2 regions of the Piscinibacter sp. PDB5-1 genome follow, and region 1 is predicted to be linked to the other one. Evidence: riboswitches for the same ligand, from Rfam matches in the RefSeq annotation. Region 1 holds a riboswitch; the other holds the start of a gene.
What was found. Region 1 has a riboswitch for S-adenosylhomocysteine ahead of metH (methionine synthase). Riboswitches for the same ligand answer to the same signal wherever they lie in the genome.
Positions count from the first base shown of each region.

Region 2: linked by a shared signal. The riboswitch ahead of ahcY (adenosylhomocysteinase) and the one ahead of metH (methionine synthase) in region 1 are both predicted to bind S-adenosylhomocysteine.

Region 1 covers NZ_JBWVZL010000005.1:448,751-460,571, reverse strand. Annotated here, with positions in the region: gene AC1KAT_RS21005 (DUF1501 domain-containing protein) at 1-261, opposite strand, end outside; gene AC1KAT_RS21000 (DUF1800 domain-containing protein) at 278-2,095, opposite strand; gene metH (methionine synthase) at 2,387-5,215, opposite strand; S-adenosyl-L-homocysteine riboswitch at 5,221-5,294, opposite strand; gene AC1KAT_RS20990 (OmpA family protein) at 5,437-6,090, shown strand; gene AC1KAT_RS20985 (homocysteine S-methyltransferase family protein) at 6,065-7,117, opposite strand; gene AC1KAT_RS20980 (putative bifunctional diguanylate cyclase/phosphodiesterase) at 7,271-9,334, opposite strand; gene AC1KAT_RS20975 (AAA family ATPase) at 9,475-11,808, opposite strand.
Region 2 covers NZ_JBWVZL010000001.1:1,427,474-1,439,294, forward strand. Annotated here, with positions in the region: gene AC1KAT_RS06465 (ubiquinone biosynthesis protein) at 1-150, opposite strand, end outside; gene metF (methylenetetrahydrofolate reductase [NAD(P)H]) at 415-1,257, opposite strand; gene AC1KAT_RS06475 (TlyA family RNA methyltransferase) at 1,352-2,110, opposite strand; gene ahcY (adenosylhomocysteinase) at 2,275-3,702, opposite strand; S-adenosyl-L-homocysteine riboswitch at 3,789-3,884, opposite strand; gene AC1KAT_RS06485 (transglutaminase-like domain-containing protein) at 3,942-4,814, opposite strand; gene AC1KAT_RS06490 (YbfB/YjiJ family MFS transporter) at 4,982-6,187, shown strand; gene AC1KAT_RS06495 (extracellular catalytic domain type 2 short-chain-length polyhydroxyalkanoate depolymerase) at 6,312-7,499, shown strand; gene AC1KAT_RS06500 (AraC family transcriptional regulator) at 7,635-8,441, shown strand; gene AC1KAT_RS06505 (helix-turn-helix domain-containing protein) at 8,666-9,385, shown strand; gene AC1KAT_RS06510 (DUF3089 domain-containing protein) at 9,510-10,733, shown strand; gene AC1KAT_RS06515 (excinuclease ABC subunit UvrA) at 10,832-11,821, shown strand, end outside.

The sequences.
Region 1 (11,821 bases):
CGCGATTGAATCGGGCGCCTGGTTGCGCACGGCGGTGTAGTTGGCGAACGAGGGGGCATCCGTCGGCAGCACCATGTTCAACGAGTCGTTGCCGCCGAACATGAACAGGCACACGATGGCCTTGTAGTCGCCGGCGGTTTGCGCGGCCGCCGAGCCCATCGCGGCGAGGTTGAGGGCCAGAGGACCGCCAACCGCGCCCAGAGAAGACAGCGCCCCGGCTTGCTGAAGAAACAGGCGTCGTGATGCGTTGAGTTTTTTCATGATCAAAGGCCCCTGGTCACTTCTGGACCTGGAATTCAGGCGACACGACCGTCAGGAAGATCGCAGCACTCACGCGGTTGCGCTTGGCGGCGTTGACCTGCGTCTGCGTCACGCTGCCGCCCAGCGTCGGAATGGCGATCGCGCTCACCGCGTTGGTGATGAGGGTCCTCAGCGACGACGGCATGGTCCCGTACATCAGGCGTGCGTTCATCAACTCCACCAGCTCGGCCGGCCGCTCGGCCACCGCCATCTCTGCGGTGAAGTCGGGCTGGATGTCGCGCCGGTTGAAGGGCGCCGGGTTGGTCTGCCCCAGGCCGGCGCTGACCACTTCACGCATCGAGTTCACATACCCCGCAGCGGCCGACTCGTGGGCGATCTGCAGTTCGGGGGCGACAAGGTTCAGGCTTGCGGCGTTCGACCCCGGCGGCACATAGCCCGGCCGGTAGAAGTTGAAGACGCTCGGTGAGCGCAGCGCCGTCTGGGCGAACAGCCGGCCCGGATCGTCGGTGTTGCCGACCTTGTAATGCCCCGAGTCCGACGTGAAGCGGAAGGCCCGCAACACGGCCGACAGCTTCAGCAGCGGCTCGCGCACCTTGCCACCGGTGTTGGTGATCGTGCGTGCCTCGCTGTGCAGCAGGATGGCCTTGACCACGGCCTTCATGTCGCCGCCGGTGTCGGTGAACACCTGGGCCACATCGCGCACATAGGTCGGGCTCGGGTTGCTGGTGACCAGGCGCTGGATCAACTGCTTGCTGATGAAGGGGGCCGTGTTGGGGTGCGTGGCCAGCCGGTCGAGCGCCGCGCGCAGGCTGGCGGCCGGGTTCGGCGCAGGTGCGCGCTCGGTGCCCTGCGCCGGCACAGTGACGCCGAGGAACTGCTTTTCTTCGATCGCGTGGAACTGCGGGTAGGCAATCATCGGCTTGAAGGTGCGGTCGGGGTCCGACTGGCCATTCGTCGTGCCGTTGCTGAAGCACGGGCTCGACGTCAGCGTCGGCGCCACCGGGCAGGCCCAGCTCCACCCGGTGAACACCTTCGCCAGGCCGGCGATGTCTGCGGCCGTGTAGGTCTCGACCGGCTGCCCGCCCACCAGACGGCGCGTGCCGTCGGGGTTCAGCTCGTACAGGCCGATGCTGAAGAGCTGCATCACTTCGCGCGCGTAGTTCTCGTCGGGCACGCGGCCGGTGCGCGTGTCGGCCTTGCGGTTGCCGAGCATCGTGAGGTAGCGGCCCATCATCGGGTGCAAGGTCACGGCTTCGAGCAGCGAGCGGTAGTCGGTCAGGCCCGTGGTGGCCAGCATGTCGTAGTAGGCCGCCGCTGCGCGCGGGTTGTCGCCCACCGCTGGCTCTTGCATCGAGATGACGAAGATTTCGGACAGCGCGAAAGCCACGCGCTGGCGCAGTTGGTCATCACCGATGACCGCCGAGCGCCAGAACGAATGGGTGAAGCCGTCTTGCCCGGCGCTCGAGGTGGCATTGGCCGCCTTGGCCGCCGCGTCGAGCGAGTCCCACATCGCGCGGTGCGAGGTGACCGGCTTGATCCACTGGTCGTCGATCCACTGGCTGTAGCCGATGTCGAGCACGCGCTGCACCGATGCATCGCTCGGCCCGAAGCTCGCCTGGGTCAGGAACCGCGCCGCGGCCGCGCGCGAAGCCGGCACGTCCGAGCCGGTGGGCGCGGGGTAGCTGGCTTCCTGCTCGCGCCCGTCGCTGGCGGTCGTTGCCTCTTGCTTGCCGCCGCCGCAGGCGACGAGCATCGCGAGCGCCGCCGCACCGATCACACAGCGCACGGTGCGCTGCCTGCTGGCCCCGTGGGGCGTCTTGTCTTGCTGTCTCACTGGATCGTCCCTCTGGCTTTTTTCGATCGGATACAGACCGCGTATCGACCGGGGTCACGCACGCGGCGTACCAAGCACAAGGGATGAATTGTTCAGGCCTGCAACGACCCTGAGAACGTCAAAAATCGGCAGTTTGGCGGCCGCTTACCGCGTGTCGCATCTGAAACAGCGCCGTGTTTTCGCCACCTTGCAAGCGGATGCGTCGCACGTAAGAACTTGCAGCGCGCCCACGCCTGCACCGCGCGGCCCCCACCCTGGCACGCCTTCGACGCGCGCGCCGCAGCGATCAACTCACAACAGCGACGCGAGTGCGCGCTTCACCGCGCCTTCGTCCTGGCCGGTGCGCTGGGCCCAGTCGTGCAGCTGGTCGTCGCCGATCTTGCCGACGTTGAAGTAAGTGGCGTCGGGGTGGGCGATGTAGAAGCCGCTCACGCTGGCCGCTGGCGTCATGGCCCAGCTCTCGGTCAGGTGCATGCCGATCTCGTCGGCCTGCAGCACGCGGAACATGTCGCCCTTGACCGTGTGGTCGGGGCAGGCCGGGTAGCCCGGCGCAGGGCGGATGCCCTTGTACTTCTCGGCGATCAACTCGTCGTTGCTCAAGGCCTCGTCGGTGGCGTAACCCCAGAAGTCGGTGCGCACGCGCTGGTGCATGCGCTCGGCGAAGGCTTCGGCCAGCCGGTCGGCCAGGGCCTTCAGCATGATGGCGCTGTAGTCGTCGTGGTCGTCGAGGAACTGCTTCTCTTTCTTCTCGGTGCCGATGCCGGCCGTCACCGCGAAGAGGCCGATGTGGTCGGCCACGCCCGAGCCCTTGGGCGCGATGAAGTCGGCCAGGCAGCGGTTCGGCCGGGCCACGCCATCGACCACCGGCCGCACTGTCTGCATGCGCAGGCCGCGCCAGGTCATCAGCACCTCGCTGCGGGTCTCGTCGGTGTAGATCTCGATGTCGTCGTCGCCCACCGTGTTGGCCGGGAAGAGCCCGATCACACCATTGGCCGTCAGCCAGCGGCCCTTGATCAGGCGCGCCAGCATCGCCGTGCCGTCGCCGTAGACGCGACGCGCCGACTCGCCGACGACCTCGTCGGTGAGGATGGCCGGGTACGGGCCGGCCAGGTCCCAGGTCTGGAAGAACGGCGCCCAGTCGATGCACTGCGCGAGTTCGCCCAGGTCGTAGTTCTTGAACACGCGCCGGCCGATGAACTTCGGCGTCGTCGCCCCGTACGAGGCCCAGTCGATCTTGGTCTTGTTCGCGCGCGCCTGCGCCAGCGTGACCAGCGGCGTCGCCTTCTTGTTGGCGTGCTGTTCGCGCACCTTGTCGTAGTCGCTCTTCAGTTCGGCAATGTAGGCAGCGGCCTTCTCGTCGCTGAGCAGGTCGCTGCACACGCTGACGCTGCGGCTCGCGTCGGGCACGTAGACCACCGGGCCTTCGTAGTTGGGCGAAATCTTCACCGCGGTGTGCACGCGGCTGGTGGTCGCGCCGCCAATCAGCAGCGGCGTCTTGCGCGAGCGGAAGTGCTCGTCGCGCTGCATCTCAGACGCCACGTGCTGCATTTCTTCGAGGCTCGGCGTGATGAGCCCTGACAGACCGATGATGTCGGCGCCCTCTTCCTTCGCCTTGGCGAGGATGTCCTGGCACGGGACCATCACACCCATGTTCACGACTTCGAAGTTATTGCACTGGAGCACGACGGTCACGATGTTCTTGCCGATGTCGTGCACGTCGCCCTTCACGGTGGCGATGACGATCTTGCCCTTGGGTTTGGCCTCGCCGCCGCCTTCGATCAAGAGGCGCTTTTCTTCCTCGATGTAGGGCAGCAGGTGGGCCACGGCCTGCTTCATCACGCGGGCGCTCTTGACCACCTGCGGCAAGAACATCTTGCCCTGGCCGAACAGGTCGCCGACGACGTTCATGCCGTCCATCAGCGGGCCTTCGATCACGTGCAGCGGGCGGCCGCCGCGGGCCTTGATCTCTTGGTAGACCTCTTCGGTGTCTTCGGTGATGAACTCGTTGATGCCGTGCACCAGCGCGTGGCTCAAGCGCTCGGCCACCGGCTTGGCGCGCCAGGCGTACTTGGCGCTGTCGTCCTTGGCCGCGCCCTTGGCCGTTTCGGCGATTTCGATCAGGCGTTCGCTCGGCGTGAGGTGCGGCTCGCCTTCCTTGTAGACCGGCTGGCGGTTCAGCACGACGTCTTCGACGCGCTCGCGCAGCACCGGGTCGAGGTTGTCGTACACGCCCATCATCCCGGCGTTGACGATGCCCATGTCCATGCCCGCTTGAATGGCGTGGTACAGGAAGACCGTGTGGATGGCCTCGCGCATCGGGTCGTTGCCGCGGAAGCTGAAGCTCACGTTCGACACGCCGCCGCTGACCTTGGCGCCGGGCAGGTTCTGCTTGATCCAGCGCGTGGCGTTGATGAAATCGACCGCGTAGTTGTCGTGCTCTTCGATGCCAGTCGCGATGGCGAAGATGTTCGGGTCGAAGACGATGTCTTCCGGCGGAAAGCCGACCTCATCGACCAGGATGCGGTACGCGCGCTCGCAGATCTCGATCTTGCGCGCGAAGGTGTCGGCCTGACCCTTCTCGTCGAAGGCCATCACCACGGCGGCGGCACCGTAGCGGCGCACGAGCTTGGCCTGGCGCTTGAACTCCTCGACGCCCTCTTTCATCGAGATCGAGTTGACGATGCCCTTGCCCTGGATGCACTTGAGGCCGGCCTCGATGACGTCCCACTTCGAGCTGTCCACCATGATCGGCACGCGCGAGATCTCGGGCTCGCTGGCGATCAGGTTCAAGAAGCGCACCATCGACGCCTTGGCGTCGAGCATGGCCTCGTCCATGTTGATGTCGATGACCTGGGCGCCGTTTTCGACCTGCTGGCGCGCGACGCTCAGGGCCTCTTCGAACTGGCCGTTCAGGATCATCCGCGCGAAGGCCTTCGAGCCCGTGACGTTGGTGCGCTCGCCGATGTTGACGAAGAGCGAGCCCTCGCCGATGACGACCGGCTCCAGCCCCGACAGCTTCATCGGCGGGACGGCGGGTGTTTCAGGCGTGGCTTGGGTGGCGGTCATGGCAGGGCTCAAGGCATGAACCGCGGTGCTCACCCGCGGCGCATGCGTGGGAATTCATGCGGGGGCGAGCGTGGTTGCGAGCTTCCAAGCCTGGCGGGTCGGTGGGGCACCCGTCGCAACGCTCCTTGGAGGTGGGCGATTTTATGCAAGCTCGTGTTGCAGCGGCAGCCCCTGTTGGCACCCTGGTTACAAAGCCAGGGCCAAACTGCACGTTCGCCCGATGGACGACCGCTGGCAACGCGGTCCAATCGGGGCCTTCACCGGAACGCTTCACGATGACACGCCGACTGCTTCTCACCACCGTGGCCGCCGCCGCCCTGCTGGCCGCCTGCGGCACCCCGAAGACCGTGGTCGTGCCCACGCCCAGGAACGACAGCGTCGCACCCGGCTCGGCTGCCGGGCCGGCCTATGGCGCCAAGCCGCCCGCCAGCACGGGCTGGACCGCGCAGATGCAGACCAGCTACGACCGCCTCAACCAGGCCTTGCGCGGCAGCGGCGTCACGGTGGCCAAGACCAACGACGAACGCATCTGGCTGACCCTGCCGGGCGACATGGCCTTCGAAGCCAACCGTTCGGCGCTGAAACCCGCCGCACGCTCGGCGCTTGACCAGGTGGTGGTGGCGTTGCGGGGCTTCGGTGCGGCGCAGTTCCGTGTGGTCGGCCACACCGACAGCAAGGGCTCGCCAGCGGCCAACGACACCTTGTCGCTCGACCGCGCGGGCGCCACGCGCGATTGGCTGGTGGCACGCGGCCTGTCGCCGGTGAGTTTTGCGGTGGCCGGGCGCGGGGCACGCGACCCGATTGCCGACAACGGCGACGAGGCCGGCCGCTCGAAGAACCGGCGCGTCGAGATCTTGATCAGCGACCGCGGCGCGAACGTCTCGCGCAGCAGCGCCGCCGCCGTCAAGCCGCCGACAACAGTTCGCTGAACATGCCGCCGTGCGTGCAGCGCGGCTTGTACTTGCCCACGCGCTTGGCGATCTCGGCGATGTGGTCGGGCGTGGTGCCGCAGCAACCGCCGGCAATGTTCAAAAAACCGGCTTGCGCGAACTCTTCGACCAGCGCGCCCGTGATGGCCGGCGTCTCGTCGAAGCCGGTGTCGCTCATCGGGTTGGGCAGGCCGGCGTTCGGGTAGCAGCTGATGAAGGTGTCGCCTGCCACGCGCGACAACTCTTCGACGTACGGCCGCATCAGCGTCGCGCCCAGCGCGCAGTTGAGGCCGATGGCGATCGGCTTGGCGTGGCGCACGCTGTGCCAGAAGGCGGTGACGGTCTGGCCCGAGAGGATGCGCCCCGAGGCGTCGGTCACGGTGCCCGAAATGATGACGGGCAGGCGCTCGCCGGTGTTTTCCATCAGCTCATCCAACGCAAAGATCGCCGCCTTGGCGTTCAGCGTGTCGAAGATGGTTTCGACGAGAAAGAGGTCGGCCCCGCCTTCGAGCAAGCCCTCGGCCTGCTCGTAGTAGGCTGCCTTCAGCTGGTCGAAGTTGATGTTGCGCGCCGCCGGGTCGTTCACATCCGGGCTGATGCTGGCGGTCTTGGGTGTCGGGCCCAGGGCGCCGGCCGCGAAGCGCGGCTTGTCGGGGGTGCTGTACTTGTCGCAGGCGGCGCGCGCCAGGCGTGCGCCTTCGACGTTCATCTCGCGCGCGACCTCGGCCAGGTCGTAGTCGTCTTGCGCGACGGTGGTCGCCCCGAAGGTGTTGGTCTCGATGATGTCGGCGCCGGCCGCGAGGTACTGCTCGTGGATCTCGCTGATGACGTCGGGCCGCGTGAAGATCAGCAGCTCGTTGTTGCCCTTCAGGTCCTTGGGGTGGTCCTTGAAGCGCTCACCGCGGTAGTCGGCCTCGCCCAGCTTGTAGCGCTGGATCATCGTGCCCATCGCGCCATCGAGGATGACGATGCGCTGTTGCAGGATGCCCGGCAGGGCGGCGGCTCGGGTGTAGCGGGGCGTGCTCATCCGAGCATTGTAGAAAGGGTGTCAAGGGGTCTTGCTGCAACAGGCCGTGCAGAAGCGCAGCGACTGCGACATCAAGCAACGCCAGCGGAGCCGGCTTTGCCGGTCCGCCAGGCGGCGCCCCTTGGGGGCAGGAGCGCAGCGACTGGGGGGCAGTCAATCCGCGTGGGCGGGCAGGGTGTCGCCGAACAGGGAAGGCCGGAAGTCCAGCGAAGTCGGCCCGCCTTCGTCCTTGGTTGCCCACAACGCGAGCGCCTTGGCCGACATCGGCTTGGCGAACAAGAAGCCCTGCAGCTCGTCGCAACCCAGGCCACGCAGGATTTCCTGCTGCTGCGTCGTCTCGACGCCCTCGGCCACGACCTTCAGGCCGAGCGCCTGGGCGAGCTTGACCACCGCGTCGACGATGGCGCGGGCATCGACGCTGGTTTCCAGGTCCATCACGAAGCTGCGGTCGATCTTCAATTCTTCAGCGGCCAGCTGACGCAGGTAGCTCAGGCTCGAATATCCCGTGCCGAAGTCGTCGATCGACAGGTGCACGCCGGCAGCGGTGAGCTGCTCCAGCACCTGCAGGGTCACGCGCATGTCTTCCATCGCAGCCGACTCGGTGATCTCGCAGGTCAGCAGGCCCGGCTCGATGCGATGGCGCTTCAGCGCGTCGGCGATGCGCTCAACCAGGTCGGGCTGACGCAACTGGTGCACCGACAGGTTGATCGCCACGCGCATGCGCAGGCCCTGGTCGCGCCACTCGCGGATCTGCCGGCACACGTCTTCGATGAGCCAGTTGCCCATCGCGTTGATCAGGCCGAAGCGCTCGGCCAGCGGAATGAACACGCCCGGGCTCACCATGCCGCGCGTCGGGTGGTGCCAGCGCATCAGCGCCTCGGCGCCGGTGATCTGGCCGCTGGGCGCGTGGATCTTGGGCTGGTAGTACAGCTCCAGCTCCTGGTTTTCGATGGCGCGGCGCAGGTCGTGAAGCAGGTCGATCTGCTCGCGCGTGCCGGCCACCATGCGCGCCTCGAAGAAGCAATAGGTCGCGCCACCGCTGCGCTTGGCGGCCTGCATGGCCGCGTCGGCGTGGGCAATGAGCTTGGACATCGCGCCATGCTCGGGGTACATCGCAATGCCGATCGAACACGGCACCGCGACCTGGTGGTCTTCGATCTGGCAGGGCACGGCCAGCCGGCTCAGCACGCGCGAGGCGAGCTGCGAGGCGTCGGTGACGCCCGGGTTGCCGCCCAGCATCACCAGGAACTCGTCGCCGCCGGCGCGGGCCACGGTGTTGCCTTCGCCGATCAGCTCGCGCAAGCGCTGGCCGATCTCGCGCAGGACCATGTCGCCCGCCGCCTGGCCGAACGATTCGTTGACCGCTTTCATGCCGTCGAGGTTGATGAACAAGAGCGCGAGTCGGTGCGACTGGCGATCGGCGCGCGGACCGGCGCCGTGCATCAGCTCTTCGAACATCGCGCGGTTGGGCAGCCCGGTCAGCGGGTCGGTCTGCGCGGCCAGGCGCAGCTCGTCGCGGCTGCGCTTGAGCAAGGTCTTGAAGCGCGCTTCGAGCGCCGAGCCCAGCAGCAGCAAGGCCAGCATCGACGGCACCCCGATGGTCGCCAGCGCCGTCAGCGTCGCACTCGCCAGGCGGCCGCTGGTGAACGACAGCGCCAGCAACGGCACCTGCGCAGCCTGGAACACCACCGCGTCGCCGACCAGCAGCGCGCAGGCGAGGAAAGCCGCACTCAGCACGTGCCAGGCCCGGCTGCGCAGCCAGGGCAGTTCGCGGTGACGCTTCGCGGCGGCGCACAGTGCCAGGGCCGAGAGCAAACTCGTCGCGGCCCATCCCGCGAGCAGCAGGCCGGGGCTCCACCTCAGCGCCGGCTCCAGGTGCAGGGCCATCAGCAGCAGCATCGGGCCGACGCAGGCCCCCGCGCCCAGCACGAGCGCTGCGGCGGCCCAGCGCAGGCCGGGCGTGGGGCTGCCAACGCCAGTGCTCAGGGCCGCGACCATGCAAACGTAAGTGAGCGCCAGCGAAACGAACGCCAACGGCGCCTGGTAGCCGAGGCGGAAAGGCAGCGGCTCATCGGCCATGACGATCAGGTGGCCAGCCCAGACCCCACAGGCCAGTGCGAACGCGGCCCCGAGCAGGGCGCGCAAGGCGGCACTGCGCCGGCGCGAGGTGATGCCCCGCGCCAGGTCGAGCGTGACGTAGGCCGAACCCGCAGCCATCGCGGCGGCAGCGGCCCACAAATCAGCGCGGAATGCCCACGGAAGCGTCGTGCCGTCCATCAGGGCCTCGGGTGTCTTTCCATCCGAGGCTTATCGGCGGGGCCCTCCGCGCCTTGAGTCAAGGAGGCCCCGGATGTGGATCAATGCAGGAATCCCATGCCTTTTTGCCGCCGCACCTCGGGTTTGACCCGGTGCTCGGCTTCGAGTTGTGACAAGAACTCGTCGGGCTCGAAGACCTCGCCCAGCACATCGACCTGCCGCTTGACGGCCGCGAAGTCGCCCGGCGCGAGCGCGTCGAGCTGGGCCAGCCGGCGCGACTGCTCGGTCGTCAAACGCGTCGCGTCGCCGTCCAGCGCCTCGGCAATGAACATGCGCTCGCGCTGCTCGGCGGTCAGCGGCTTGAACTTGATCTTGAAGGTGAAGCGGCGCAGCGCGGCCTCGTCGAGGTCGTCGAAGAGGTTGGTGGTGCAGATGAACACGCCCGAGAAGCGCTCCATGCCCTGCAGCATCTCGTTGACCTCGCTGATCTCGTAGTTGCGCTCGGCCATGCGCCGGCTGCGCAAAAAGCTGTCGGCCTCGTCGAGCAGCAGCACGGCCTGCTCGGTCTGCGCCTCCTCGAACATGCGCGCCATGTTCTGCTCGGTCTCGCCGACGAACTTGCTGACGATGTCGGACGCCTGCCGGACCATCAGCGGGCGCTGCAACTCGTGCGCGAGGTGTTCGGCCAGCGCCGTCTTGCCCGTGCCCGGTGCGCCGTGGAAGCACAGCGTGCCGAAGCCCTTGCGCTTGAGCGCTTCGACGATCTTAGGCACCTCGAAGCGCGATTCGGTGTTGACCAGCGAAAGGTCGTACTGCGTCACGACGCGGCGCTCGCCCTTGCTCGCACGCACGTTGCCGAGCGCGCGGTCGGCGTTGCCCAACTGGCGCTCGATCAGCGCCTCGATCTGCGCGGCCACGTCGTCGCCCGGCGGGCTGAGCGCTGCCGCCATGTCGGTGGCCAGTTGCGCGAACTTCACCGCCGTGCGCACCTGGGCCGGCGTGAGCCCGCGTCGCTCGGCCAGCCGCGCGGCGAAGCCTTCCGACACCGGCACGCCCTGCAGCGCACGCATCACCAGCGCCTCGCGCGCCCCGGGCGGCGGGCTCTTGAGATCGAGGTGGTACTGGAAGCGGCGGCGAAACGCCGGGTCGATCTGCTCGATGCGGTTGGTGACCCAGATCACCGGCACCGGGTTGGTCTCGAGAATCTGGTTGACCCAGGCCTTGCCGCTCACGCTGCCCGACACGGCGCCGTCGCCGGTGTCGAGCCGCGCCATCAGCTGCGCCGCGTCGGTCGAGATCGGCGGGAAGACGTCTTCGACCTCGTCGAACAGCAGCGCGACCTGCGGGCTGCCCTTCAAGAACACCTGGCTGATCTGCAGCGAGCGGTAGCGGTCGCGCCCGCTGAGCGAGTTGCCGTCGCGGTCGGCGTACTCAACTTCGTACAGTTCCAGCGCGGCGGCCTGCGCAGCCACCTTGGCGAGTTCGGTCTTGCCGGTGCCGGGCGGGCCGTAGAGCAGCACATTGACGCCAGGCGCCTTGCGCTGCACGGCGTGGCGCAACAAGGCAGTGAGTACCTGCAGGTCGTCGCCCACGTAGTCGAAATCGCTCGGCTGCAGGCTGCTGCGTGTGGCAGGCCGCGTGAACACAGCCATCAAATCGGACGGGCCTTCGTAGTGGCGCATCAGCACCGGCGGCAGCTGTTCGCTGACCTTCATCAGGTCGGCCAGGTCGGTGATGTTGTGCTCGGAGATGAGGTTCTCGACCATGCCCGTGCGCTCGAGCCGCGAGCCGGCGCGCAAGGCTTCGGCGACGTCTTGCTCGTTGACGCCGGCCACGCTGGCAATAGCCGCATAGGCCTCCTGCGCGTTCGAGACCTTGAACTCGACCAGGAGGCTGCGCAGATCGCGCTGGTAGCGCGCCAGCGTGCCGTAGAGCAGCAGCGCGCGTTCGGCGGGGTTGAGCTGCAAGAGGCCGGCGAGCGCGTCGATGTTCTTCTCGACCAGCGTGGCTTCTTTCTTCAGGCTGTGGTCGAGCCAGTCGGCGGTGGCGCCAAGCACGGCGAGCAGGTCTTTGGGGGCGTCCTTGACGTATTCGTCGATGTAAAAGAAGAGCGTGCCTTCTTCATACGGGCCGCGCCAAGCGCCGTGGCGTTCGATGAACGCCTCGTCGCCCAGGGCCTCGTGGCCACGCCAGTGTTCGTTGCCCTTGCAGCGGTTGTTCAGAAACTCACGCAGGCGCGCCAGCACCGAGGTCGGCCACACGAGGTGCCGGCCGGTGAGCGCGAGCAGGCTGTTCCAGTCGCGCCGCACGTTGAAGCGCGAGGCGTGCCGCACGGTCAGCGTCAACACGAACTGCGAGCACATGCGGTCGAGCACCGGGGCTTCGACCAAGCCGGGTGACAACACCACACGGGCGTCAAGGTGACGGGCTGCCATGGCACCTCCTGCG
Region 2 (11,821 bases), on a different contig from region 1:
GGCATCGGCCTGCACGTCGGCATCGAGCCCGCCCGCTTCGAAATCCACCAGGCCGACCAGCGCCAGCAGCCAATAGAAAACGACCACACCGAGCAGTGCGGTGTAGATCGCGGTGGGATAAGCCACCGCGGCATCGATGAAACCCGTCACCCGAACTCCCTCGTCGAATCCGCCCGATGCACTCGATGCGGTGCGTCTCGGCCGATTGTCTGCCGATGTTGCGGGGCCACGGACTAGCGCGGACCCTCAACTTCGTAATCGGTTGTACCCGCGTTCGCAGCAGGCGACGCGAGGGCGCAAGCGTAGGCAGCGCACGGCGGGGTGTCCATCACTCCGCCGGGGGTGACACGTGCAGACCGTGCGCTTGTGACGCGCACGGGTCCGGGCGGGGTCAGCGTCGGCTCAGTCAGCCGCTCAGAGGCCCAGACGCTCGCAGATGGCCAGCGTGGCCGCGCTCTGGTTCATCGTGTAGAAGTGCAGCCCCGGAACACCGCCCGCGCGCAGGCGTTCGCACAGCGCGCTGATCACGTCGAGCCCGAAGGCTTTGATCGACTCGATGTCGTCGCCGTAGGCCTGCAGGCGCAGGCGCACCCAGCGCGGAATCTCGGCGCCGCAACCATCGGCGAAGCGGATGATGCCGGCCGAGTTGGTGATCGGCATGATGCCGGGCACCACCGGGATGTCGGCGCCCAGCTTGCGCGCCTCATCGACGAAGCGGAAGTACGCATCGGCGTTGAAGAACATCTGCGTGATGGCCGAGTTGGCGCCGGCCTTGACCTTGGCGGCGTAGGCCTCCAGGTCGGCCTGCGGGCTCTTGGCCTGCGGGTGCATCTCGGGGTAAGCCGCAGCCTCGATGTGGAAGTCGTCGCCCGACTGTTCGCGGATGAACGCGATCAGGTCGCTGGCATAGCGCAACTCGCCGAGTTCGCTGGCACCGTAGCCGCTGGGCAAATCGCCGCGCAGCGCGACCAGGCGCTTCACGCCCATGGCCTTCAGCTGCGCGAGCTTTTCGGTCACCGACTCGCGGCTCGCACCGATGCAGGTGAAGTGCGAGGCCGCGTCCACCCCTTCGGCCAGGATGGCCTGCACCGCGGTGAAGGTGCCGTCTTGCGTGGAGCCGCCCGCGCCGTAGGTCACCGAGCAGAACTCCGGCTTCAGCGCATACAGCTGCTGGCGCACGGCGGCGAGCTTGGTGACGCCCTCAGGCGTCTTGGGCGGAAAGAATTCGAGGCTGATGGGGAGCTTCGTTTGACTCATGGCATTCCTCTTGGTCGTGCAGCGCACCCGTGGCCCGTGGGGGCATCGACGGGCAGGCGCCAGGGGCTCAATCCCTCGGCCCGTGCGTGGATCTTCAAGCGGGCAAGCGCGCCCAGACGAAAAACTCGGTGTTGCCGTTGCCGCCCTTGATGGGGCTCTGGAAATAGGTCTGCACCTTCAACCCCTGCGCCTTGCAGGCCTGCCACAGCCGCGTCTCGACTTCGGCGAAGTGCGCCGGGTCGCGCACGATGCCACCCTTGCCAATCTGCGCGGGCTGCAACTCGAACTGCGGCTTGACCAGCACCAGCAGGTGACCGCCCGGCGCGAGGTAGTCCACCATCGTCGGCAGCACGTGCGTCGAGGTGATGAAGGACAGGTCGGCGGTGACGAAACCGAAGCTGTGTTTCGCATGCGCGGCCTCGAAGGGCGTGCCGGCCACGTCGCGGGCGTTCAAGCCCTCGTAGCAGACGACGCGTGCATCGGCCGCGATCTTCGGGTGCAGCTGGCCGTGGCCCACGTCGATGCCGACGACCTGCGCCGCACCGGCCTGCAGCAACGCATCGGTGAAGCCACCGGTGCTCTGGCCGAGGTCGAGGCAGCTCATGCCGGTCACGTCGATCTTGCAGTGCTTGAGCGCGCCTTCGAGCTTCAGGCCGCCGCGCGACACGAAGCGCAGCTCGGCGTCGTCGGTGACCTGCAGTTCGCAGTCGTCGGGCACGTCGAGTCCGGCCTTGTTGACCACGGCCCAGCCCTTGGGGCCGAGCCAGCGCACGGCGCCGCGTTCGATCAACCGCTGTGCGGCGGACCGGGTGGGCGCGAGGCCTTGTTGGACGATCAGTTGGTCAGCGCGCATGGGTTCGGCGTGTGCCGTTGGGTTTGTCGTCGGGTGGCCCCGATCCCGTTCGCACCGAGCTTGCCGAAGTGCTTGCGATGGCCGTGGCGCACGCAGGCTTCGATCGACTCGGCCCGAACGGGGCTCGGGGACGAGATCGAAACGGCCCTTGCGGGCCGTGTCGATCAGTACCGGTACGTGTCGGGCTTGTACGGGCCTTGCTTGGGCACGCCGATGTAGGCCGCCTGCTCTTCCGTCAGCTCGGTCAGCTGCGCGTTCAGCGTGGTCAGCTGCAGGCGGGCGACCTTCTCGTCGAGGTGCTTGGGCAGCACGTAGACCTTGCCGATGTCGTACGAGTCGGGGTGCGTGAACAGTTCGATCTGCGCGATGGTCTGGTTGGCGAAGCTCGACGACATCACGTAGCTCGGGTGGCCCGTGCCGCAGCCCAGGTTCACCAGGCGACCCTTGGCCAACAGGATGATGCGCTTGCCGTCGGGGAAGATCACGTGGTCGACCTGGGGCTTGATCTCTTCCCACTCGTACTTTTCGAGCGACGCGACCTGGATCTCGTTGTCGAAGTGGCCGATGTTGCACACGATGGCGTTGTTCTTCATCGCCTTCATGTGGTCGTGCGTGATGACGTCTTTGTTGCCAGTCGTGGTGACGAAGATGTCGGCCTTGTCGGCGGCCCAGTCCATCGTGACCACGCGGTAGCCTTCCATCGCGGCCTGCAGCGCGTTGATGGGGTCGATCTCGGTGACCCACACCTGCGCGCTCAGCGCACGCAGGGCCTGGGCCGAGCCCTTGCCCACGTCGCCATAGCCGGCCACCACGGCGATCTTGCCGGCGATCATCACGTCGGTGGCGCGCTTGATGCCGTCCACCAGCGACTCACGGCAGCCGTACAGGTTGTCGAACTTGCTCTTGGTGACCGAGTCGTTCACGTTGATGGCGCGGAAGGGCAGCGTGCCCTTGGCGCTCATCTCCTTCAGGCGGTGCACGCCCGTGGTGGTTTCTTCGGTCACGCCGATGATCTGGGCCGACTTGCGCGTGTACCAGGTCGGGTCTTCAGCGAGCTTGGCCTTGATCGACGCGAACAGGCAGGTCTCTTCTTCGCTGGTCGGGTTGGCGATGACCGAAGCGTCCTTCTCGGCCTTCTTGCCCAGGATCATCAGCAGCGTGGCGTCGCCGCCGTCGTCGAGGATCATGTTCGGGCCTTCGCCTTCGGTGCCCTTGGCGCCGAACTCGAAGATGCGATGGGTGAAGTCCCAGTACTCGGCCAGCGTTTCGCCCTTGTGCGCGAAGACGGGCGTGCCGACGGCCGCCAGCGCCGCGGCGGCGTGGTCTTGCGTCGAGAAGATGTTGCACGAGGCCCAGCGCACGTCGGCGCCCAGGGCTTGCAGCGTTTCGACCAGCACGGCGGTCTGGATGGTCATGTGCAGCGAGCCGGTGACGCGCGCGCCTTTCAGCGGCTGCGTCTTGGCGAATTCGGCGCGGATGGCCATCAGCGCCGGCATTTCGCTCTCGGCAATCTTGATTTCTTTGCGGCCCCAGTCGGCGAGGGACAGGTCGGCGACGGCGTGGTCGTTCGTGGGTTTCAGCACAGCGTTCATACAGGCTCCAGGAGTGAGAGGAACCCGCGCGACGCGCCGAAACGAAAGGGAGGGGGACATCACCACTCACCCACGAGGACACATCGTGCGGGTGAGCGCGGTTGCAATCTGATTTCCGAGCCTGGGGGACCACGCCGAACCCGACTGACGGGTGGGGGCACCTTGCAACGCTCCTCGGAAAGAGCCGCGATTGTAGTCAGCGCGCCGGCGCATTTCCAGGCGCCGGCGTGAAAAAGTACTCAGGCCACGGGCTCGATCAACGGCGCCATCTGCACCATGCGCGCCGGGCCGAAGATCGTCGCGAAGGCCACGTCCTTGGCGTCACGGCCAACCGCGATGCGCACCATTTCATCGACCGGCGACAGGCGCGTGGGGTCGAACATCACCCATCGCCCGCCGACGAAGGCCTCGAAGACGGCATGGAAATCGGGCGGCGGCTCGTCGAAGCGGCTGTAGCCCACCACCAGCCGCGCCGGGATGTTGAGCGCCCGGCAGAAGGTGACGGCCAGATGGGCGAAGTCGCGGCACACGCCCGCACGCTGCACGAACACATCGCGCGCGGTCGTGGTGGGCGTGGTCGAACCGACGCGGTACTCGATGTGCTCGTGCACCCAGTCCGAAATTGCCTGCACCCGGGCGAAACCCTGCGGCAGGCCACCGAACAGCTTGCAGGCGGCCGGGCCCAGCAGGTCGGACTCGCAATAGCGCGTGGGCATCAGGTTGTGCAACACCTGCTCGGGCAGGTCGGCGACCGGCCACTCGGGCGCACTCAGGTCCAACGGTTCGGGCACGCGTCGCACCTGGGCGCGGTAGCGCAGCGTGAAAGCGCCCGACTCGGCGTGCACACGCAGGAAGCGGTGGTGCACGGTCGGGTCCTGGTAGACGTGATGCGGCAGCTCGGGCGTGAGCACCAGCGACTCGTTCAGCACGGTCTGGTCCATGCCCTGCAAGGCATGCACGAGAAAAATGAAGTCGCTCGTGCCGCTCACCTCGTAGCCGAGGGTGCAGTCGATGTCGAAGGTCTCGCCCGCGGGCGCTTCGAAGGGGGCTGCGTGGCCGGCGGCTTCGGCGCTCGTGGCGGCGGGCGACGGCTCGCACAGGGCGTCGGACATGGGAAATCTCCTCGTCGAAAACACAAGGCGGTGATTGCACTGCGGCCGCGTGGGCGTCGCCATCGGCCCGCGTCGCATGCCGCGGTAGGACCGCAGGAGGCACCACGGCGGTGCCTGTGCAAGACTCGCCGCATGAACCGTTCTTCCGGCTCACCCACCGGCCGCCGATGACGCCTGCCGCGACCCGCACCGCCGCCCTGCGCGTGGCCTGCGCCCTGGCGCTCGGCGCCGCCGTGTCGCTCGGACTGGCGCGCTTTTCGTACGCGCTGCTGCTGCCGCCGATGCGCGCCGACCTCGGCTGGACCTACCTCACCGCCGGCGCGATGAACACCGCCAATGCCGCGGGCTACCTGCTGGGCGCGCTGCTCGCGCCGCTGTGGCTGCGCCGCTTCGATGCGCGGCACGTGCTGCTGGCCGGCAGCGCAGGCTCGGCACTGCTGCTCGCCGCGCACGGCGCTGTGTTGAACGACGCGGGCCTGTACGCACTGCGCCTCGTCACCGGCGTGGCCAGCGCCGCCACCTTCGTCTCAGGCGGGCTGCTCGCGGCGCGGCTGGTGGGCACCTTGCCGGCGGTGGGCACCACCTTGTCACCCGGACTGGTGCTGGGCATCTACTACGGCGGCACGGGAGCCGGCATCGTCGCCTCGGCCCTGCTGGTGCCGCCGGTCGTCGCGTGGCCGCGCCCGCATGCGTGGCAAGGGGCCTGGGTGGCGCTCGGGGTGCTGGCGCTGGTCGCCACGGCCGTGACCGCGCGCGCCACGCGCCGGCTCGACAGCCACCCGGCCGAACGCGCGGCCAGCGTGGGCTTCGCATGGCGCCAGTACCTCGGCGGCCTGGGCTCGTACTTCCTGTTCGGGCTGGGCTACATCGGCTACATGACCTTCATCGTCACGCTGCTGCGCGAACAGGGTCTGGGCGGCGGCTTCGTCACCGCCTTCTATGCCTTGCTGGGCGCGGGGGTGATGGCCTCGTCCTTCCTGTGGGCCCGGCTGCTGCAGCGCTTTCGTGGCGGCGAGTCGATGGGGCTGCTGAACGGCCTGCTTGCGCTGGCCACGCTGCTGCCGGTATGGAGCGCGCATCCCGCCGCCGTGTTCGCCTCCGGGGCGCTGTTCGGCGCGGTCTTCCTCTCGGTCGTCGCCTCGACCACGGCGCTGGTGCGGCACAACGCGCCGCCCGCCGCGTGGCCGGGGGGCATCGCTGCGTTCACCATCGTCTTCGCGGCCGGGCAGATCGTCGGCCCCAGCCTGGTGGGCTGGCTGTCGGACGGCAGCGGTGGCCTGCGCGCCGGGCTGGCGGTGTCGGCCGGCGTGCTCGCCGTGGGCGCGGCGGTGGCGTTCTTTCAGCGCCCCGTGGGCGCGGCGCCCTCGGCCTGACACGCACCCAGCGTTCGCCCGGCGCAAGGCCCGGCCATCCCTAAGTGATAGCTTGTCAGCCCCGGGGGCACGGCACAGACTGCGCCGATGCGTCGCCGACCGAGCGCCGCGAAGGAGGTCCGCCATGTCACGCCCCACCCTCGCCTGCGCAGCCACCCTGCTGCTGCTCGCCGGCAGCACGTTTGCGCAACCCGCCAAGCTGCCCGCCCTGACCATCGACCCGGCCGAGGTCAGCGTCTCGGGCTTGTCCTCGGGCGGGTTCATGACGGTGCAGATGCACGTCGCCTATTCGGCCACCTTCAGCAAGGGCGCCGGGGTCGTGGCGGGCGGGCCGTACTTCTGCGCCGAGGGCGTGCTCGCCAACGCCACCGGGCGGTGCATGGCGCACAACACGTCGATCCCGGTCGCGTCGCTCGTCAGCACCACACGCACCTGGGCGCAGCAGGGATTGATCGACCCGGTCGAGAAGCTGCAGACCTCGAAGGTCTACCTCTTCAGTGGCACGCAAGACCCGACGGTCAAGCCCGGCGTGATGACCGACCTGCGCTCGTACTACGCCGACTTCGTGCCTGCGGCCCACATCGTTTTTCGCAACGACGTGGCGGCTGGCCACGCGATGGTCACCGACGACACCGGCAGCAGCTGCGCGACCACGGGCACGCCCTTCATCAACGACTGCGACGTGGACCTGGCGGGCGACATCCTCCAGCACCTGCACGGCCCGCTCGCGCCACGCAACAACGGCGCGCTGGGCGGGCAGTTCATCGAGTTCGACCAGACCGAGTTCGTGCAGGGCCATGCCATGGCCGACACCGGCTGGGCCTACGTGCCGCAGGCCTGCGCGGGCGGAGCCAGCCCGTGCCGCCTGCACGTCGTGTTCCACGGCTGCCGGCAGAACACCGCCAACCTGGGCGAGCAGTACGTGCGCAGCACCGGCTACAACCGCTGGGCCGACACCAACCGCATCGTGCTGCTCTACCCGCAGACGGGCAGCGCGGCCATCAACGGCTGCTGGGACTGGTGGGGCTACGACCGCGCCGACTACGCGCGCAAGACCGGTCCGCAGATGGCCGCCGTGCGCGCCATGGTGGGCCGGCTGTCGGGCGAGGCCACGCCGCCCGCACCGACCTCACCCTGCATCACCGCCTCGAATGCGGCGCATGTGAGCGCCGGGCGCGCCTATTTCTGGTGGGGCACGGTGCGGGCGCTGGGCAGCAACCAACCACTCGGCTGGTACTTCTTCGGCAGCGCCTCGCTGCGGCAGACCGCCCCGGGCGTCTACGAAAAAGTCGCGGCCGACAGTTGCCGCTGAGCCCGCCCGCCGCCGGCGGCGGCGGGCGTGCGGTTTGTGGCACCCCTGCGATCGGGTGCCGTGTCATCCCTAGCTGTGGAAGGCCGTGCGCGGGGGTAAGTTCGAGGCCCGAACGCTTCTGCGCACACCCCGCCCGTGGCTGCCCGCCTGTTGCCCACCACCGAAATCGCCACGCCCGGCGAATTTCCGCCCGACCGCCACTACTGGTTCGGTTCGGCGGGGTTTCTGCACGCCTCGTACCGCATGCGATCGATGGACACGGCGCGCCAGCAGGCAGTGATCCTGCTCAGCGCCTGCGGCCGGCCGTTCCGCCTGCGCGCGCAGGGGCTGGACGTGATGACCGATGCCGCGTTGGTCGGCCCGCAGGTGATGCGCTCACTCGACGCAACCGGCATCGAGCTGCTGGCCTTCCACATTGCGCCCAACCACCCGAGCTTCGCGGCGCTCAGCCTCTTGAGCGGCGGGCAGGTGAAGCTGCTGCGGCGCGACCATCTGGAGCACTGGAACCTCGCGCTGCGTGACATCGTGTGGGCTTCGCCGGACCTGCCCGCGGTGCGGCACCTGTTTGAGCAGGTGGTGCAGGCGGTGCCGCTCGACCACGGGGTGAGTGTGTCGGTCGATGCCGCGATGACGGCGGTGCTGTACGCACTCGACGCCGGCTTCGAGCGGCCGCTGGCGGCGCTCGCGCGCGACGTGGGGCTGCCGACCGCGCGCGTGTCCCATCTCTTCAACACGCAGCTCGGGCTGCCGTTTCGCAGCTACCAGGCGTGGCGGCGCACCGCCGTGGCCTGGGAGCTGTTCGCCTTTCGCGACGACCTCTCGCTGACCGACGCGGCCCACGAGGCCGGCTACAGCGACTCGGCCCACATGTCGCGCACCTGGCACCGCCTGTACGGCGTCAGCCCTTCTTACATGCGCACGCAGGTGCGGTCGTTTCGTTGAGCGGCTTATCAAAAACCCTGCCGAGCATGCGGAATGGCCAGCTTGACGCCTGCGCGACACCCGGCTCCGTGCCATCCCTAGGTTGTGCTTCGCCCTGCTGGGGTTAACGTGCACGCCCGTTCAAGCCACACAGAAGGCTAACCGTGCAACCGCATCGAAGAGACAACGATCCGGCGGCCGTTCATCCACCGGATCGTCACTACACGCTGGGCCCGCGGGGCTTCGTGCACACATCCCACGGCGTGGTCGCGTCGCGCACCGCCCGCCCGTACGCGGTGGTGCTGCTGAGCGCCTGCGGCCGCCCCTTCCGCCTGAGCGCAGCCGGGCACGAGCTGCTGGTCAGCGCGGCCGTGGTCGGGCCGCAGGTGCTGCGCTCGCTCGACGCCCGCGGGGTGGCCCTGGTCAGCCTGCACATCGCGCCTTCGCACAAGGCCTTCCCGGCCTTCGCCCAGGCCTTCGCCGACGACGTGCGCGTGCTGCGGCGCGAGCGCTTCAGCGCGTGGGACGACGCGCTGCAGCAGGTCGCCTCGACCGAGGGCTCGCTCGAAGCGGCGTTCGACCTGTTCAACCAGATCGTCTCGGCGGTCCGCATCGACCATTGCGACGCCAAGACGCACGATGCCGAGGGCATCCACCTGCTGCGCCTGATGGACGCCAACCTCGACCTGTCGCTCGACGCGCTGGCGCGTTCGGCCCGGCTGTCGCCCTCCGTCTTCGCGCACCGGGTCGAGCGCTCGCTCGGCCTGCCACTGCGCGCCTACCAGGGCTGGCTGCGCAACGCGCGCGCCTGGCCGCTGTTCGCGCCCGAGAAGAAGCTCACGCTGACCGACATCGCCTACCAGGCGGGTTACAGCGATTCTTCGCACCTGTCGCGCACCTGGCGGCTCTTTTACGGCGTCAGCCCGTCCTACATGCGCAGCAGCGCGGTGCAAGTGTTCCGCTGAGCCCGCAGCGCCGGGGCCGGCGTCCGCCCGCGGACGCACTGGCGCCTCTGCCGTTTTCTCCCGCGCCGCCCCTGGGCGACGCTCCCGATTGTTTTGACCCACCTGTCCTGAGATGGCCTCCACGATGACCTCGCCCCTGATCGCTTTTCGTCCTTCGCGCGCAGCCCGTGCCGCCCTGCGCGCCGCCGTCGGCGCCTGCGCCCTGGCCGGCAGCCTCGCGGTGCAGGCCCACGGCTCGCCCGCCGCGGCGCCCGAAGTCTCGACCTTCACTCTCAAGGTGCCGCCCAACGACTACGCGCGCGGCGAGAACTGGCTGTGCCGCCCCGGCCGCGCCGACGCGTGCGCGGTGGACCTGACGGCCAACTTCGTCGCGCTGCCCGCCAAGGGCGTGCGCCAGACCGCCACGCGGCCGGCGCAGCCCGCGGCCGACTGCTTCTACGTCTACCCGACCGTGTCGGGCGATGCCGAGGGCAATGCCGACATGACGCCGGGCGACGAAGAACAGCGCATTGCCGAGATCCAGCTCGCGCGCTTCAGCACCGTGTGCCGCACCTACGCCCCGCTGTACCGCCAGGTCACGCTGCGCGGCCAGCGCGCGCGCACGATGGGCGACGCGCTGCCCATCGACGAACTGCTGCCTTACAAGGACGTGCGCGACGCCTGGTCTCACTACCTGCGCCACGAGAACCGCGGCCGCCCGGTCGTGCTGATCGGCCATGCCCAGGGCGGTCGCCTGCTGGGCGCCCTGCTGCGCGAAGAGATCGAAGGCAAGCCCGTTCACAAGCAACTCGTGTCGGCCCTGCTGATCGGCGCCAATGTCGAAGTGCCCCGGGGCAAGGACGTCGGCGGCACGCTGCAGCAGACCCCGCTGTGCCGCGCCCCCGCACAGACCGGTTGCGCAATCGCGTTCGTGTCGTTCCGCGCGACGGCGGCCCTGCCCGACAACTCGCGCTTCGGCCTCAGCAACGACAGCACCGAGGTGGCGTGCACCAACCCGGCCGCGCTGGCCGGCGGCCGCGCCGACCTCAGCTCGTACTTCATCACCCGCACCGGCCGCACGGCCGACCTGGTCGAGCGCGCCGGTCTCGCCTCCAACGACGCGCCCTACGTCGGCCTGAAGGGCCTGGCCCAGGCCGAGTGCATCTCGCGGCCCGAGGTCAGCTACCTCGCCGTGCACCACGTGCCCGAGGCCAAGGCCTTGCGCATCGACATCCCCGGCGACGTGCGCGTCGGCCACCGCGTGCTGCCCGAATGGGGCCTGCACACGGCCGAGATGGAGCTGACCATGGGCAACCTCGTCGAGGTGGTATCGCAGCAGGTCGAAGCCTTCGCCAAGCAATCGCGCTGAACCCCGGCGTCCAGCAGGCTGGACGCATGACCCCTGACAGCGGGGTGGCAGGAGGCGGCTCCTAGAATCTTTCGCCTTGCCCTGCGAAAGCCCGCCCCATGTCGTCTGGAGTCATCCGCATCCGCGGCGCGCGACAACACAACCTCAAGAACCTCGACCTCGACATCCGCACCGGCGAGATGACGGTGGTCACCGGGCCCAGCGGCTCGGGCAAGTCGAGCCTGGTGTTCGACACGCTGTACGCCGAAGGCCAACGGCGCTACGTCGAAACCTTCAGCGCCTATGCGCGGCAGTTTCTCGACCGCATGGACCGCCCGGCCGTGGACCGCGTCGATGGCGTGCCCCCGGCCATCGCCATCGACCAGACCAACCCGGTGCGCACCTCGCGCTCGACGGTCGGCACGATGACCGAGCTGAACGACCACCTCAAGCTCTTGTTCGCGCGCGCGGCCGAGCTGTTCGACAAGCAGACCGCCCAACCGGTGCGGCACGACACGCCCGAGACGATCTACGCTGAACTGGTGGCCCGCACGGCCGCCGACGACCCGCGCGTGGTGGTGACCTTCCCGGTGGAACTGCCGGCTTCGGTGACGGCCGACGAAATCGAGCAATGGCTCGCCGCCAGCGGCTTCACCAAGGTGCAGGCCGAACGCGAGGTCGCTTCGCCGACCGGCCCGCGCAAGGTGCTCGACGTGGTGGCCGACCGCTTTCGCGTGCAGGGCGCCGAGAAGGTGCGCGTGGTCGAGGCCATCGAGACGGCGCTGCGGCGGGGCATGGGGCGCGTCAATGTGTATGCCTCGCCCCCCGCCGAGGAAGTCGCGCAAGAACCCACCCTCTGGCGATTCTCGACCGGCCTGCACTGCCCCGACAGCGACATCCGCTACGCCGACCCACAACCGGCGCTGTTCTCGTTCAACTCGGCCTTCGGGGCCTGCGAGACCTGCCGGGGTTTCGGCCGCGTTATCGGCGTCGATTGGGGCCTGGTCATCCCCGACGAGCGCAAGACCTTGCGCAACGGCGCGGTCAAGACGATCCAGACCCCGGCGTGGAAAGAGATCCAGGACGACCTGATGAAGTACGCCGGCGAG